DNA from 4 places in the Serratia sp. UGAL515B_01 genome. Region 1 is predicted to be linked to each of the others. Evidence: predicted binding sites of a transcription regulator. Region 1 holds the regulator's gene; each other region holds the start of a gene.
The links. The regulator PurR, encoded in region 1, represses purine synthesis genes. The targets are predictions, from matches to a motif close to CANGCAAACGTTTGCNTG.
Positions count from the first base shown of each region.

Region 1 (4,453 bases):
TTTGGAGCAGGATGGACTTGGCTGGTGAAAAAACCTAATGGATCACTTGCGATCGTTAATACCTCAAACGCAGCGACCCCACTCACCAGTGAAGACAAACCTCTGTTAACCGTTGATGTTTGGGAACATGCTTATTATATCGACTACCGCAATGCGCGCCCAAAATACCTGGAAAACTTTTGGGCATTGGTTAACTGGTCATTCGCGGAACAAAATCTGACCCAATAGCAGATAGATGAACAAGTAAGCTCCCCCCGGCAAAGCCGGGGGTTTTTCATATGTGCCTATTAGCCTCTCTTGCCAGCCGCGCCCTAACAGACGCACTGTGATCTGACATTTGCATTTATGGATTACTTACAGCCCGTAACGCTTCTTGATGTAACCGTGGCGCTTCACTGACTCTCACCAGTATCGGACGCGATGTTGAGCCGTATTGTTCATTCAAAACAGCAAAACAATACTCAGATCCAAAACGAATTTTTGGATACACTTGCCTAAGCCATTAATGCCAAGACTAAAGTGACTATCGTAACCGACGCCGATTTTCAAAATACCTGGTTTAGCCATATTAACTCGTTAGGCTGGGATTTTATCGGTAGAGTGAGAGAACAGATCTTGCTACGGCTCGATATAACAAGTGATATCTGGTTGAAAAAATTGGAATTAATGGCCATATGCCACCTATCACCCTGCGTTTCTCTCCCTAGAAAACCTGCCTTCGGTGTTTAGGTGCAAAAACCATGTGATATTTACAGTTCCATCGGTTATGCGCTAAGCCCATTTTCGTCCCCCATTGGACCCCTTTTGATTTCTTGTTTAACTTTTGCAATTGCCAAACCGCAAGGTGTTTTAACAAATTGAAAGGGGGTCTTTATAATCGGCTTAAGGCTGAAAGCTTTACGACCCCCAGCCTAGCTCTGGGGGTTTTCTATAGAAAATAGCAAAGGTGCAACATATTGCACTTTTTATAATTTAAATCAGTTAGATACAGCAATGAGACCAAAGATGATAATCACTGCCAACGCACATACCGTAGTAAACAATGACATTTTCAAATTCGTATCCATAACGTAATTCCCTTGCAGATTTGTGCTCTCAAGCATAAAAGCCACACAATTAATACGTCAACTCATTTTCCTACAGTTCGTGATTAAAATCTTGTTATCATTTGCCGTCTTATAATACCGATTAGCTCTTCCACTTTTCATAAATATGCGACAAAATCCGCAGTTCACAACTGCGTACCCCAAGATGCCCCCTCCTGCTATAGGATCTTACGGCTTCAGCACTAAAAATCCCGTTTTTGCTTATCAGGGGATAAAATTTACGCAGGCAAACGATTAACATCATACTTACATGCTGTAACATGTGAGTTCAGGAGTCATTCTTTATATGGCAACGATTAAAGATGTGGCCAAGCGCGCTGGCGTTTCCACCACCACCGTTTCGCACGTCATTAATAAAACGCGTTTCGTCGCCGAAGAGACAAAAGCGGCCGTTTGGGCAGCCATTAAACAACTACACTATTCGCCCAGCGCCGTTGCCCGCAGCCTGAAAGTTAACCACACTAAATCGATCGGTCTGCTTGCAACATCAAGCGAAGCACCCTACTTTGCTGAGGTGATCGAAGCTGTTGAAAACAGTTGCTATAGTAAAGGTTATACTTTGATCTTGTGTAACTCACATAATAACCTCGATAAACAACAGGCCTACCTTGCAATGTTGGCGCAAAAGCGCGTCGACGGTCTGCTGGTTATGTGCTCAGAGTACCCAGAAAAGTTGCTGGGTATGTTGGAGGATTACCGAAATATTCCCATGGTGGTTATGGACTGGGGAGCTGCTCGTGGTGATTTTACCGATACAATTATCGATAATGCCTTTGAGGGTGGCTATCTGGCTGGTCGTTATCTTATCGAACGTGGTCATCGCGATATTGGTGCCATTCCCGGCCAGTTATCGCGCAATACCGGTGGTGGCCGTCATCACGGTTTCCTTAAAGCGCTGCAGGAAGCCAATATTGAGATCCGCGAAGAATGGATCGTTCAGGGTGATTTTGAACCTGAGTCCGGTTATAAGGCCATGTACAAAATATTGTCGCAAAAGCATCGCCCCACAGCCATATTTTGCGGTGGAGACATTATGGCTATGGGTGCAATTTGTGCTGCAGACGAATTGGGGCTTCGTGTACCGCAAGACATCTCAGTGATCGGTTACGACAACGTCCGAAATGCACGCTATTTTACCCCAGCATTAACCACTATCCACCAGCCTAAAGAACGTCTGGGAGAAATGGCTTTCACGATGTTGCTGGATCGTATTATCAGTAAACGTGAAGAATCTCAGGTCATTGAAGTCCATCCAAAACTGATAGAACGCCGTTCGGTGGCTGATGGGCCTTTCATCGATTATCGCCGCTAGCATGTCCCCCTTGATTAGACACAAACCAAAACGTGAGCTGCACAGTTTTATGAGCCCAACACGTACTATGATGGCCACAGCGCGGGAGGCAAGGACTCGACCACGCGGCACGCTTCCCTCTGTGGCTTGATGAGGGCTGCGACGCCCCACAGACATATAGCCTAATAATTGTTATCGGAGGCTTTCGAGACACCGGATACGCCTTCGTTCAACCACTCCTGATTAAGCGTTTCACTGTCTCCCAGATAATCTAATAACCAGGTCATTACTGGTGACTGCGCATTTTGCTGCCATGTCAGGCAACAGGCGCTAGGGGGGAATGCTTCTTGCAGTTGCAGAACAACCAGTTCACCACTTTGTACCCATGGCAGTACACAATGCGCGGGTGCCATTCCCACACATAATCCATTACGCAGACAATCCACAGCAGAAGCCCAGTCCGGCACGGTAAGGCGTCGTTGGTTATCCAGCGCCCAAGTTACACGTTTCGGCAAATTTCGTGACGTATCCTCGAGCAATAGTGAGGGATAAGGCCGCAGCTGATCGTTACTCAGTGTGCCCTTTAGCCCCGCTAAGGGATGGGTTGCATTTGCCACACACAACCAATTCACAAAGCCCATATCGCGAAAAGCAAAACCCCCACCAACCGGCACTGCTCGTGTTGCACCGATAGCCATCTCTGCGCGCCCATCAGCCAGTGCATCCCATACGCCATTAAACACCTCGTGTTGCACAATCAATTCAACATCCGAAAAATGACGATAAAAATCAGTGATTAACTGACGACTACGCTGTGGTTTTACAATAAGGTCGACCGCAATTCTTAACTGCCCGCGCCAACCGTTGGCAACTTGCTGGCACTGACGCCGGGTATCAAGCATTTTTTTGACAACCTTCCGGGCCTCTTTGATAAACAGGGCACCAGCAGGGGTCAATACAACATCACGATGACGGCGTTCAAAAAGGGACACAGCCAGCCATTGCTCCAACTGACGCACCGTATAACTTATTGCAGAAGGAACTCGATGAAGCTCTTGTGCAGCCGCACTGAAGCTACCCGTTCGCGCAACAGCATCTACGACATCAAGCGAGTATTCTGACCACATGATTTGCCTTCAAATTTTTTAACAACACCTTGCAAATATTACCGTTTCACAAGCAAAGATCCAGCCGAGTACACTTGCGGACGCTAAAACCTGCGACAATAAAAATTTAACGAGAAAAGCATGCGAAACTTTGGATTTATGTTTTACCTTGCAGGACTGAGTATGTTGGGGTACTTAGCAACCGATATGTATCTACCAGCCTTCGGCGCTATGCAGCAGGATTTGCAAATTTCCGCAGGCGCAATCAGCGCCAGCTTGAGTATTTTCCTTGCTGGTTTTGCTTTTGCCCAACTGCTTTGGGGCCCGCTATCCGATTATCTAGGCCGCAAACCGGTACTCTTGCTCGGCCTGACACTCTTTGCGTTTGGCTGTTTGGGCATGCTATGGGTGCAAAACGGAACACAACTGTGGTCTTTACGTTTTCTACAGGCAATTGGCGTATGTTCAGCCGCGGTGACCTGGCAAGCCATCGTAGTAGATCGTTATCGTGAAGGTAAGGCAAACCGTGTTTTTGCTTCCATTATGCCACTGGTCGCCCTTTCTCCCGCATTAGCCCCCTTGTTGGGTGCCTGGCTGCTCAATCACATGGGATGGCGGGCTATCTTTGCCGTACTGCTTGGCATAACGGCATTACTGCTCATTCCCACTCTATTGCTAAAAGATACCAGAATTGTGCCTTCAGCGGACAAAAAGGCCGGGGTGAGCTTTTTGCAGATTTTGAGATCCCCGATGTTCAGTGGCAACGTTATGGTCTTTGCCGCCTGCTCTGCCGGTTTTTTTGCCTGGCTGACCGGGTCACCCTTTATTCTCGGCAACATGGGATATAGCCCAAATGATATTGGTTTAAGCTATGTCCCACAGACTTTGGCTTTTTTGTTAGGGGGTTACAGTTGTCGGAGTGCATTAAGCCATATTTCTGGCAAAACACT
Region 1 is NZ_CP109901.1:1,964,023-1,968,475, forward strand. It holds gene sodB (superoxide dismutase [Fe]) at 1-228, shown strand, start outside; partial or broken gene OK023_RS09040 (IS200/IS605 family transposase) at 707-781, opposite strand; gene OK023_RS19200 (YnhF family membrane protein) at 978-1,103, opposite strand; gene purR (HTH-type transcriptional repressor PurR) at 1,393-2,418, shown strand; gene punR (DNA-binding transcriptional activator PunR) at 2,580-3,524, opposite strand; gene punC (purine nucleoside transporter PunC) at 3,645-4,453, shown strand, end outside.

Region 2 (4,453 bases), 1.9 Mb from region 1:
GAATGTGCATTTTAGTGTACGGGGCTATCACCCTTTACTGCGCGACTTTCCAGACGCTTCCACTAACACACACCCTGATTCAGGTTCTGGGCTGTTCCCCGTTCGCTCGCCGCTACTGGGGGAATCTCGGTTGATTTCTTTTCCTCGGGGTACTTAGATGTTTCAGTTCCCCCGGTTCGCCTCCTGCCACTATGTATTCATGACAGGATAGTGCAACGAATTGCACTGGGTTTCCCCATTCGGGTATTGCCGGTTGTAACGCTTCATATCAGCTTACCGACACTTATCGCAGATTAGCACGCCCTTCATCGCCTCTGACTGCCTAGGCATCCACCGTGTACGCTTAGTCACTTAACCTCACAACCCGAAGATGTTTCCATCGTTCGTGCTGCAAACATTTGAGAGACTCTCTGACAGGTTAGTCCTTATCTCAATACTTCTACGGAGAGATAAGTTTCAGCTGTCAGGTTTCAATTTTCAGCTTGTTCCAGATTGTTAAAGAGCAAAATACTTCGCAGCATACTGTTGCCAGTACACTCTGAAGTATTATCAAGGACGGTATGGTGGAGCTAAGCGGGATCGAACCGCTGACCTCCTGCGTGCAAGGCAGGCGCTCTCCCAGCTGAGCTATAGCCCCATACAGTCACTCGCAGAGACCTTTATGTACCACTCGGAGAGTTACATTCGATTTGAAGTGCGAATGTAATTTCTTTTCACGCAAGGCATGTGGAAGGGAAGTTTACTGGCGTAAACGACCGCGCACATAACGCAGCATGAGAAGAAATTTGGTAGGCCTGAGTGGACTTGAACCACCGACCTCACCCTTATCAGGGGTGCGCTCTAACCACCTGAGCTACAAGCCTATAAAGGTATTTCTGCTCGTTACTTTTCATCAGACAATCTGTGTGGACACTGCACTCAACTAATATCTTTAGGTAAGGAGGTGATCCAACCGCAGGTTCCCCTACGGTTACCTTGTTACGACTTCACCCCAGTCATGAATCACAAAGTGGTAAGCGCCCTCCCGAAGGTTAAGCTACCTACTTCTTTTGCAACCCACTCCCATGGTGTGACGGGCGGTGTGTACAAGGCCCGGGAACGTATTCACCGTAGCATTCTGATCTACGATTACTAGCGATTCCGACTTCATGGAGTCGAGTTGCAGACTCCAATCCGGACTACGACGTACTTTATGAGGTCCGCTTGCTCTCGCGAGGTCGCTTCTCTTTGTATACGCCATTGTAGCACGTGTGTAGCCCTACTCGTAAGGGCCATGATGACTTGACGTCATCCCCACCTTCCTCCGGTTTATCACCGGCAGTCTCCTTTGAGTTCCCGACCGAATCGCTGGCAACAAAGGATAAGGGTTGCGCTCGTTGCGGGACTTAACCCAACATTTCACAACACGAGCTGACGACAGCCATGCAGCACCTGTCTCACGGTTCCCGAAGGCACTAAGCTATCTCTAGCAAATTCCGTGGATGTCAAGAGTAGGTAAGGTTCTTCGCGTTGCATCGAATTAAACCACATGCTCCACCGCTTGTGCGGGCCCCCGTCAATTCATTTGAGTTTTAACCTTGCGGCCGTACTCCCCAGGCGGTCGATTTAACGCGTTAGCTCCGGAAGCCACGCCTCAAGGGCACAACCTCCAAATCGACATCGTTTACAGCGTGGACTACCAGGGTATCTAATCCTGTTTGCTCCCCACGCTTTCGCACCTGAGCGTCAGTCTTTGTCCAGGGGGCCGCCTTCGCCACCGGTATTCCTCCAGATCTCTACGCATTTCACCGCTACACCTGGAATTCTACCCCCCTCTACAAGACTCTAGCTTGCCAGTTTCAAATGCAGTTCCCAAGTTAAGCTCGGGGATTTCACATCTGACTTAACAAACCGCCTGCGTGCGCTTTACGCCCAGTAATTCCGATTAACGCTTGCACCCTCCGTATTACCGCGGCTGCTGGCACGGAGTTAGCCGGTGCTTCTTCTGCGAGTAACGTCAATGAACAGTGCTATTAACACTGAACCCTTCCTCCTCGCTGAAAGTGCTTTACAACCCGAAGGCCTTCTTCACACACGCGGCATGGCTGCATCAGGCTTGCGCCCATTGTGCAATATTCCCCACTGCTGCCTCCCGTAGGAGTCTGGACCGTGTCTCAGTTCCAGTGTGGCTGGTCATCCTCTCAGACCAGCTAGGGATCGTCGCCTAGGTGAGCCATTACCCCACCTACTAGCTAATCCCATCTGGGCACATCCGATGGTGTGAGGCCCGAAGGTCCCCCACTTTGGTCTTGCGACGTTATGCGGTATTAGCCACCGTTTCCAGTAGTTATCCCCCTCCATCGGGCAGTTTCCCAGACATTACTCACCCGTCCGCCGCTCGTCACCCAGGGAGCAAGCTCCCCTGTGCTACCGCTCGACTTGCATGTGTTAGGCCTGCCGCCAGCGTTCAATCTGAGCCATGATCAAACTCTTCAATTAAAAGCTTGATTTGCTTCAACTCGTGAAGCGATGCTCGAAAATTAACTTTCGTAATAATTCATTCGCATGAATTACTGCTTGGTCACTCTTCAAGACTTGATATTTTTTTGCTGCCTAAGCAGCTGGATATCGTCTTGTGAGTGCCCACACAGATTGTCTGATAAATTGTTAAAGAGCAGTGAGTTACGCGCTTTCGCTTGCTAACTCGAGGTGGCGTATAATACGCTTTCCTCTTACAGAGTCAACCTTATTTTTAGGTTTTTTCTGCTGACCCCGGAAGCACCGTGAAATCATTCACCTGTTCCGTGTCGATGGAGGCGCATTATAGGGAGTTACGCGTCGCCCGCAACAGGTATTTTCAACAAAAAGTGTCGTTTGCTGCATTCCACAGCAAAACCCGCCTTTATACCAAGTTATACACTAACTTATCCACAAGGCGCATTTGCCTGGAAAATTTACGAGCACCACGCAAACGTTTTCGCTACAATTCTCCGCGATGAAGTGAGCCCCTATTTTAGCGGGGCGTTAACTGGATCTTTTCCTGTCCCTCTTTATAGTAAGAGAGAAATCCTTCTATATAAGAAGCAAAGTAAGGTAGAGATCCACGTAACGCTCTTTTATTGCGACTCAAAGCCAAGGGATAAAACCATGCAACAACCTCGTCCAATCCGCCGGGCCTTGCTCAGCGTGTCTGACAAATCCGGTATCGTTGAATTCGCTACAGCTCTTTGCCAGCGCGGAGTAGAACTGCTTTCCACCGGTGGCACAGCGCGTCTGCTGGCAGATGCCGGTCTGCCTGTTACCGAAGTTTCCGACTACACCGGGTTCCCAGAAATGATGGACGGACGTGTCAAGACACTGCATCCGAAAGTACATGGCGGTATTCTTGGCCGCCGAGGTCAGGACGATGCGATTATGGAAAACCATGCAATTCGCCCGATCGATATGGTCGTTGTGAATCTGTATCCTTTCGCCCAAACGGTGGCAGGCCCGGATTGTTCGCTGGAAGATGCCGTTGAGAATATTGATATTGGTGGGCCAACGATGGTGCGTTCCGCCGCCAAAAACCACAAAGACGTTACCATTGTGGTCAAAAGCAGCGACTACGCCGCTGTCATTACCGAGATGGACAATAATGACGGTTCGCTGCTGTACTCAACCCGTTTCGATCTGGCTATCAAAGCGTTTGAACATACCGCCGCCTATGACAGCATGATTGCTAACTATTTTGGCACCTTGGTTCCTGCTTATCATGGAGAAACCTCTCGGCCTTCTGGTCGTTTCCCTCGCACGCTGAATCTGAACTACATCAAGAAGCAAGATGTGCGTTACGGTGAGAATAGCCACCAACAGGCCGCGTTTTATATAGAAGAGGATCTACACGAAGCTTCCGTTGCCACCGCAGAACAGCTGCAGGGTAAAGCACTCTCCTATAACAACATCGCGGATACCGATGCAGCTCTAGAGTGTGTGAAAGAGTTTGCAGAACCTGCCTGTGTGATCGTCAAGCATGCTAACCCCTGTGGTGTAGCAATCGGTGAAAATCTCTTGGCAGCCTATAACCGTGCCTACCAAACCGATCCAACCTCCGCATTTGGCGGTATCATTGCTTTCAACCGTGAGTTGGATAAAGAAACAGCGAAAGCGATCATCAGCCGTCAATTTGTTGAAGTGATCATCGCACCCGGTATCAGTAACGAAGCACGTTCTTTGCTGGCGGCTAAGCAGAACGTACGCGTGCTGCTCTGTGGCCAATGGCAACAACGCATTCGCGGGCTGGATTTTAAACGCGTCAATGGCGGTTTGTTGGTACAAGACCGCGATCTGGGTATGGTGACTGAAACTGCCTTACGTGTGGTGTCCGAACGTCAACCCACCGCTCAAGAGCTGCGTGATGCGCTGTTCTGCTGGAAAGTCGCCAAATTCGTCAAATCCAACGCTATCGTTTATGCACGCGATAACATGACCATCGGCA
Region 2 is NZ_CP109901.1:37,500-41,952, reverse strand. It holds rRNA gene OK023_RS00470 (23S ribosomal RNA) at 1-357, opposite strand, end outside; tRNA gene OK023_RS00465 (tRNA-Ala) at 562-637, opposite strand; tRNA gene OK023_RS00460 (tRNA-Ile) at 787-863, opposite strand; rRNA gene OK023_RS00455 (16S ribosomal RNA) at 937-2,478, opposite strand; gene purH (bifunctional phosphoribosylaminoimidazolecarboxamide formyltransferase/IMP cyclohydrolase) at 3,127-4,453, shown strand, end outside.
Region 2: purH (bifunctional phosphoribosylaminoimidazolecarboxamide formyltransferase/IMP cyclohydrolase) is a predicted target of PurR. The motif match lies at 2,944-2,961, and genes of this name have one in related genera.

Region 3 (4,453 bases), 610 kb from region 1:
CAATAGCGCGCCATCTGCCACCAGTTGCTGCATGGCATTGAAGAAATCCGCTAACTGTCCGACATTACGCACGTCGGCTGGTGTGTCACCGAGTTGGCGATACACCTGCGCCAGTGCCGTTGCCCCCAGAGCATTATGGCCATTACCCAGGTCGATCAGCATTAACGCCGTATCACCTTTGTCGGTGCGCAGCTGCGGCGTTACGGTATGACGAACATCTTCAACACGGGCAAATGCAGTGATCACCAACGACAACGGTGAAGTCATCTCACGTTGCTCATTACCTGTCTGCCAGCGAGTTTTCATCGACATTGAGTCTTTACCCACCGGAATGGTAATACCGAGCGCTGGACACAGTTCCTCACCCACCGCTTTCACAGCCTCATACAGGCCGGCGTCTTCCCCGGGATGGCCGGCTGCTGCCATCCAGTTGGCGGACAATTTGACACGTTTGAGCGAACCTATATTCGTCGCAGCCAGGTTGGTCAGCGCTTCGCCCACCGCTAGGCGCCCTGAAGCAGCAAAGTCCAACAATGCAACAGGCGCTCGTTCACCTATCGACATCGCCTCACCGTAGTAACTGTCAAGACTGGCTACCGTCACCGCACAGTCTGCTACCGGGATCTGCCATGGACCAACCATCTGATCGCGTGCCACCATTCCGGTGACGGTACGGTCACCAATGGTGATTAGGAAGGTTTTCTCCGCCACGGCTGGCAGATGTAACACGCGTTTCACCGCGTCGGCGAGGGTAATATTTGAACGCTGTAATGCCTCGCCACGTGCCTGCTGACTCTGAACATCGCGGGTCATTTTAGGCGTTTTACCCAGCAGGACGTCTAACGGCATATCTATAGGTTGATTGCCAAAATGACGGTCGTTAAGCGTTAAATGACGTTCTTGCGTCGCTTCACCAATCACCGCATAGGGCGCACGTTCACGACGACAAATAGCATCAAACTGAGCCATCTGTTCTGGCGCAACAGCCAGGACATAACGCTCTTGCGATTCGTTACACCACACTTCCAGCGGGCTCATGCCCGGTTCATCGTTCAAAACCTCACGCAGTTCAAAGCGGCCACCTCGCCCACCGTCACTGACCAGTTCTGGCATGGCGTTCGATAGTCCCCCCGCACCAACATCATGGATGAACAGGATCGGGTTGTGATCTCCTAGCTGCCAGCAACGGTCAATCACTTCCTGACAACGGCGTTCCATTTCCGGGTTATCACGCTGCACAGAGGCAAAATCCAAATCGGCATCAGACTGCCCTGAAGCCATAGAGGATGCCGCTCCTCCGCCTAAACCGATATTCATCGCCGGGCCACCCAACACAACCAGTTTGGCACCTACGCTGATCTCCCCTTTCTGCACATGGTCAGCACGGATATTGCCCAGTCCGCCTGCCAGCATGATGGGTTTATGATAACCACGTAGTTCAACACCATTGTGGCTATTGACGCGTTCTTCATAAGTACGGAAGTACCCTAGCAACGCTGGGCGTCCAAATTCGTTGTTGAATGCAGCCCCCCCCAATGGCCCCTCAGTCATGATATCCAGAGCACTAACAATACGTTCCGGCTTACCGAAATCCTCTTCCCATGGCTGTTCAAAACCAGGAATGCGCAAGTTGGAAACCGAGAAGCCCACCAGACCGGCTTTCGGCTTGGCACCACGCCCCGTCGCGCCTTCATCACGGATCTCACCACCGGAACCAGTAGCAGCACCCGGCCATGGGGAAATTGCTGTCGGGTGGTTATGCGTTTCTACTTTCATCAGGATGTGTGTTTCTTCCTGATGATAGTCATACTGGCCATTTTCCGGTGAGGGGAAGAAACGCCCAACGTTTGAGCCTTCCATCACCGCAGCATTGTCTTTATAGGCAGAAAGTACATAGTCCGGCGTTTGCTCAAAGGTATTCTTGATCATTTTGAACAGCGACTTGGATTGTTGTTCGCCGTCGATGATCCAATCAGCGTTGAAAATTTTGTGCCGGCAATGCTCAGAGTTAGCCTGGGCAAACATATACAGTTCGACATCCGTCGGGTTACGTTCCAAGCCGGTAAAGGCTGCCAGTAGGTAGTCGATCTCGTCCTGTGCCAGTGCCAAGCCCAGTTTGCTATTGGCTTGCTCCAAGGCGCTGCGACCTTGGCCGAGCACGTCGACCTCCTGATAAGGGGCGGGCTGATGGTGAGAAAATAATTTTTCTGCTTGTTGCAGTTCGCTGAATACCGTTTCCATCATGCGATCGTGTAGTAACGAGGCTAATGTCCGCCACTGAGCATCACCTAACTCTGGTGCGGAAACATAAAATGCCAAGCCGCGCTCAATACGGACGATCTGAGTCAAACCGCAGTTGTGAGCAATATCTGTCGCTTTAGAAGACCAGGGGGAAATTGTACCCGGGCGCGGCGTAACCAGCATCAAACGGCCTTCAGGGGCATGTGTAGCGAGAGAAGGGCCATACTTTAGTAGCCGTTGCAATTTTGCGCGTTCTTCAGCACTGAGTGGTGCGCTGATATCGACAAAATGAACGTATTCGGCGTAGATATCGCCAATCGGCAGTTGAGCCTCCTGGCAGCGTGACAGTAGTTTGGTAATACGAAAAGCCGACAAAGCGGGCGAACCACGCAGTATTTCCATAATCAGAGTTCTCTCGTCTTCGAAGCCACTGAACTCAGTGCTTCATTGGGCGCAACAGGGGAAAACGCGCGCCATTATAGATAATCCTCACCGCCGACGAAACCGTTTGCGTGGCTATTATTCATAAAAGCTATTCTCTCCACCGAATTGCCATAGCCTGTCAATAAAGTTGCACGCTGCCATTTTGTTGAGCAAAATGCCCTGACACTGGTGATTTAACCATGATAAAACTAAGATTCCGACCAGCATGAAGCGTGCACTTATTTGAGATAACTATTTGAAAATATTTAAAATAAGTTACATCCTAATCGGTATTGCCACCGTACTTTTGGCTGTTGCCCTATGGTCTAACATTGCCTGGCGTGGTGGTTTAGGAGATCAACTTGAAGCCATAAAATCACGGGGAGAACTGCGTATCAGCACACTAAACTCACCGCTGACCTATTTCAGTACCAAGCGGGGGCCACGTGGCTTTGACTATGAATTGGCCAAAAGCTTTGCCAATTATCTCGGGGTAAAACTGGTGGTGATACCGCATAAAAATATCAATGACCTGTTTGACGCTTTAGAAGATGGTAATGCCGACCTGCTTGCCGCTGGTTTGATCTACAACCGGGACCGTCTTCATCGCTTCAAAGCAGGTCCAGCTTATTACTCTGTATCCCAGCAGGTCGTCTACAGCTTAGGAACTCCGCGACCTAAAACCTTCGCAGATATGAAAGGCAAGTTAGCGGTTGCTGCAGGCTCAGCGCACGTCAGCACGCTAAAAAAACTCCAGAAGGAGAAATATCCAAACCTCCGTTGGGAATCCTCAAACGAACTCACATCCAAAGAACTATTAGAAAAAGTGACCGAGGGTAAACTGGATTACACTATCGGAGATTCCGTCACCGTTGCTCTCCAGCAACGGATCAATCCGCAACTGGCAGTCGCCTTTGATGTGACTGAAGAAGAGCCGGTAACCTGGTATTTGAAACGTGGGCATGATGACAGTCTTTATGCCGCATTACTGGATTTTTATAGTCAAAAAGTAGAGGACGGTACGCTTGCCAGGCTGGAAGAGAAATACCTTGGCCACGTAAGGAGCTTTGATTACGTCGATACCAAAACGTTTCTTTCGGCAATAGACGCTGTATTACCCAGCTTCCGCTCGCTGTTTGAAAAACATGCCAAAGAGATTGATTGGAAACTCTTGGCGGCTATCGCCTATCAAGAGTCACACTGGGACCCCCAAGCCACTTCTCCAACGGGTGTAAGAGGTATGATGATGCTGACACGGGCCACGGCTGACGGTCTTGGCGTTAGCGACAGGCTCGATCCAGAAGAGAGTATTCAAGGTGGAGCACGTTATCTGCAACACTTGATGGAAAAAGTTCCTGCGAGTGTACCGGAAGATGAGCGTATCTGGTTCGCCCTCGCTGGCTACAATATGGGCTGGGGCCATATGTTGGATGCCCGCAAACTAACTAAAAGTCAGCGAGGTAACCCTGACAGTTGGGTCGATGTGAAACAACGGTTGCCGATGCTCAGCCAAAAACGCTATTCCCGATTACTCACCTACGGCTATGCGCGTGGCCACGAAGCTTATAAGTATGTGGAAAATATCCGCCGTTATCAGGTCAGCCTCGTAGGTTATTTGCAGGAAAAAGAGAAAAAGGCAACGCTAAATGCATCAAAACACACAGAGTCAAATAAGGGATACCCAGCAGTCGATGCCAAACTGGCACTCAACTTTTAATTATCCCGGTTTGTTGCGTCAGTTTAAGCGCTTTTTTCTGTTCACGACGCAAGCGAAAAAAATTACTCAGGG
Region 3 is NZ_CP109901.1:2,575,539-2,579,991, forward strand. It holds gene purL (phosphoribosylformylglycinamidine synthase) at 1-2,646, opposite strand, end outside; gene mltF (membrane-bound lytic murein transglycosylase MltF) at 2,921-4,381, shown strand; gene tadA (tRNA adenosine(34) deaminase TadA) at 4,371-4,453, opposite strand, start outside.
Region 3: purL (phosphoribosylformylglycinamidine synthase) is a predicted target of PurR. The motif match lies at 2,739-2,756, and genes of this name have one in related genera.

Region 4 (4,453 bases), 320 kb from region 1:
TAGCGATTCAAAACGCCACGAGGAAAAGTCTATTTTGAACGGAAGTGCACTCTGTCTTTCACCTTAATGCGAAGCTTTTTTGGGGGCGACAACACCAGGGGTAGTTAAAATACAGCTCAGTGAGTACCTTGCCAGCGAGTGAAAAGATCTTGCGGGAGCTTGATATCAAACTGGTCGAGTACTCGGTTAACCGTTTGATCGATAATGTCGTCCAGCGTTTGCGGACGATGGTAGAAAGCGGGAACGGGTGGCATAATGACCGCGCCAAGCTCTGCCGCCTGGGTCATCAGACGCAAATGCCCCAAGTGCAATGGCGTTTCACGCACACCCAGCACCAGCATTCGACGCTCTTTGAGCACCACATCGGCCGCCCGAGTCAATAACCCATCGCTGTAGCTATTCACAATGCCCGAGAGTGTCTTGATTGAACAGGGTAAAATTATCATCCCCATCGTTTTGAAAGAGCCAGAGGAAATGCTGGCAGCGATATCACGAGCGTCATATACCACATCGGCTAAAGCCTGAACGTCGCGCAAACTCAACTCGGTTTCCAGCGCCAGCGTTTGTCGCGCTGCATTACTCATCACCAAATGGGTTTCGACACCTTCAACACCACGCAAAACTTGCAGCAAACGCACGCCATATATGGCGCCACTGGCACCAGAAATACCGATAATCAGTTTTTTCATCAAGCTCGCCTCTGCCGGGAAATATCAAGTTAGAATAATAGAATCGGGGCAGACTTTGCAGCAACCTTTGCAGATTAGCAAGTGGGGGAAGTTGTGCACCGCAACGGATGCCTCGGTGCACAACATTGGTAACGGGTTATCCCTCGTTATGCATTTCCAGATTTTCAACTTCTGTCTGGCCGCGCAACGCCTTAGCATCGTCGTTACGTAGTGCTTCAAGATATTCCAGATAGCTCTGGTCGACATCTTTAGTCACATAAATACCGTTAAATACCGAACATTCAAACTGAACAATATCCGGATTATCTTCACGCACCGCTTCGATCAAGTCATTCAAGTCCTGGAAGATCAAACCATCAGCACCAATGATCTGGCGTATTTCATCCACTTCACGCCCGTGGGCAATCAGCTCGGTAGCGCTCGGCATATCTATGCCATAAACGTTAGGAAAGCGGATTTCCGGGGCGGCTGAGGCAAGATAAACGCGTTTTGCTCCTGCATCACGTGCCATTTCAACGATCTGCTCAGACGTGGTTCCACGCACAATAGAATCGTCGACCAGCAACACATTCTTGTCACGAAACTCCGCACGATTGGCATTGAGTTTGCGACGCACTGACTGACGGCGGGCCAACTGACCCGGCATGATAAAAGTACGGCCAACATAACGGTTTTTAACAAAACCCTGGCGGTAGGGTTTATGCAATATCCGCGCTATTTCCAGCGCGATGTCACAAGACGTCTCAGGGATCGGGATCACCACGTCAATATCCAGATCTTCCCATTCGCGAGCGATCTTCTCACCCAATTTCTGCCCCATTCGCACGCGGGCGCTATAGACAGAAATCTTGTCCATGAAAGAGTCAGGGCGGGCAAAATAAACGTATTCGAACAGGCATGGATTGGTTTTGGGATTTTCTGCACACTGGCGAGTGAACAGTTGACCTGCTTCGGTGATATACACCGCTTCGCCAGGCGCAACATCACGCAAGAACTCAAACCCCAAGGTATCCAGTGCTACGCTCTCAGAAGCAACCATGTACTCACAACGGTCATCTTCAAGCATTCGTTTACCAATCACCAACGGACGGATACCATTCGGATCGCGAAAAGCAACCAAACCATGGCCGATTATCATTGCTACACAGGCATAAGCACCACGCAATTGCTGATGCATCGCTGCGACCGCAGTAAAAATGTTGTCAGCGTCCAGCGGATAATGCTGAAAACGATCAAGTTCAGTCGCCAGTACGTTCAGCAAGATCTCGGAATCAGAAGTGGTATTGATGTGGCGGCGGCCACTTTCAAACAGCTTCTGGCGCAATTCATTCGCGTTAGTAAGGTTGCCGTTGTGTGCCAGCGTAATGCCGAACGGTGAGTTAACGTAGAAAGGCTGGGCTTCGGAAGCACTGGAGCTGCCAGCCGTCGGGTAGCGCACGTGGCCGATGCCCATATTGCCCTGTAAACGCTGCATATGCCGTGCTTCAAACACATCCTTCACCAAGCCATTTGCCTTGCGTAGGCGGAACCCGTTATGGGCATCAATGGTGACGATGCCTGCGGCATCTTGTCCACGGTGCTGAAGCACCGTCAACGCATCATAAATCGACTGGTTTACCGGCGTGAAACCGGCGATACCGACAATACCGCACATGTTGTCTTTTCCTCTAAGCCGCTACCGCCCTGGTAATTGGGTCGGTAAGAAACTCGACGTGCTCTGCAGGTAGTCAAAGAACCACCTGATAATGTAGCTAAACTGGGGGATTAATTGCGATTGTCTCCAATCTGCGCTTTGTGACAGCGTGGTAAAGGTATCAAGGAAAAACAGTATCGCCGCTACAATCAGTACGCCACGCAGTGCGCCAAAGCACACGCCCAACACCCGGTCGGTGCCCGATAAACCGGTTTTCTCTACCAATGAACCAATCACATAGTTGACGATAGCACCCACAATCAGCGTTGCAATAAACAAAATGGCGATCGCAATGCCGTTGCGCACCAGTTCATCTTCGAAACGAGTGAAGTAAGCTGCAAGGTAAGGATAGAAGTGGCTGGCAACAAAGAACGCACATCCCCATGTTACAAGTGACAACGCTTCGCGAACAAAACCTCGGATCAGGCTTACCACAGCCGAAAACCCAATCAACGCTATAATGACGTAATCAATCCAAACCATGAACTATTCCAATAATAAATCGCCCTGCATCTCATTCGCGGCGAATTCTAACAGAAAAAGAAAACGTTTGCGTAGCGGATTTCCCACCGAGCAAAACAAAAAAATGGCGGTGAAAAAATTTACCGTCACAGCCGTATGAACCGAAAAGCACAGTTTTTTTGAGGTTTCTAACATAACCGACATCAACCTTAACGCACAGCATAGGTCTTGATTTGCCCACTCAACCCACTGATGGTATTCAGGTCGGGCAACGATGACTGCAACTTTTGTTTTGACACATCAGGGCCGACAAAAATCCGGGTAATTTCCCCTTGAACCGGTGTCGATGGCACGGTATAGGCCCGATAGCCAGACAAGCGAAGCGAAGCAACGATCTCGTTAACCTTGGCAGCATTTTTCAAAGCGCCCAATTGCACCACATAGGCCTGTCCAGCAGGGGCTTTTTCTTCCACAACCGGTTTAGGTTCGAGTTTAGGTTCGGGCTTCACAGGTGGTTTAGTCGGCTCAACCTTGGGGGGTTGTACCGGTTTAGGTGCCACTTCTACCGGCTTGATCGCTACCGACTCTGGTTTCACTTCCGCTGGTTTTGGCTTAACGGGTTGAGATGGTTTAGTTTCGGTCTGCGGTGACACAACTACGGGGGACTGTTGCTGTTGCTGACGCTGTTGTGCTGCCTGATTGACTGCTTGTTGTGCAGTTGCCTCCGCATTTGCCTGTTGCTGTACCAATGCCCCGGCACCTTCGGGTGGCTGCGATGGCAAAGGTTGATTTACCGGCGATATTAAATCCGTTTCATGGGCATCTCCCGGCTTAGGAACCAGAGGAATAGCTGCAAACTCATCCTCATAGTGTTTCTTTTTACCGTCCAGCAACCCCGGTAGGATAATCACCCCTAAGGCAACCAGGATAACCGTCCCAACTAGTCTATTCTGAAATTTACTTGCCACTCACACTCTCCGCCTCTCGTCTAACGCCGTCATCACATGTGCAACGGTGTGGAACGAACCACAGACGATCACAATATCCTGAATACCTGCATCCTGCATAGCTTGACGCCAAGCCGTTTCAACATCAGCAAACTGCTGCGGTTCCTCTAGGTACTGCGCCAGTAATTCAACGCTAGCCCCCGAGGCACCTCAAGAGGTGCACAATACCACTCATCGACTTGCCCATTCAGGCAAGCCAGAGTTCCAGCAATATCTTTGTCGGAAAGCATACCCAACACAGCACGCACCTTACCTTCCTCTCGCGGTAATTTCGCCAACCTTTCAGCCAGATAGGCGGCTGCATGCGGATTATGCGCAACATCTAGGATCAACAACGGGTTATGCTGAATAATCTGGAAGCGGCCTGGTAATGTGGCCTGTTGCAGCCCGTTAAAAATCGCCTTCTCATCAATTTCTAACGACGAATAATGTAGCGCGGCCAGTGCCGTAGCAGCGTTAGCCAGTGGTACATTAGGGATCGGCAAATCTTTCAAGTGAGTGTCGTTACACAGCCACTGCCAACGTTCACCTTGCTCGCTGAATGCCCAGGCATCCCCCGGCAATACAATGGCGATCCCAGACTTTCTGCTACTTGCCGAATG
Region 4 is NZ_CP109901.1:2,286,588-2,291,040, forward strand. It holds gene OK023_RS10275 (UbiX family flavin prenyltransferase) at 117-689, opposite strand; gene purF (amidophosphoribosyltransferase) at 826-2,343, opposite strand; gene cvpA (colicin V production protein) at 2,365-2,865, opposite strand; gene dedD (cell division protein DedD) at 3,054-3,812, opposite strand; partial or broken gene folC (bifunctional tetrahydrofolate synthase/dihydrofolate synthase) at 3,813-4,453, opposite strand, start outside.
Region 4: cvpA (colicin V production protein) is a predicted target of PurR. The motif match lies at 2,922-2,939, and genes of this name have one in related genera.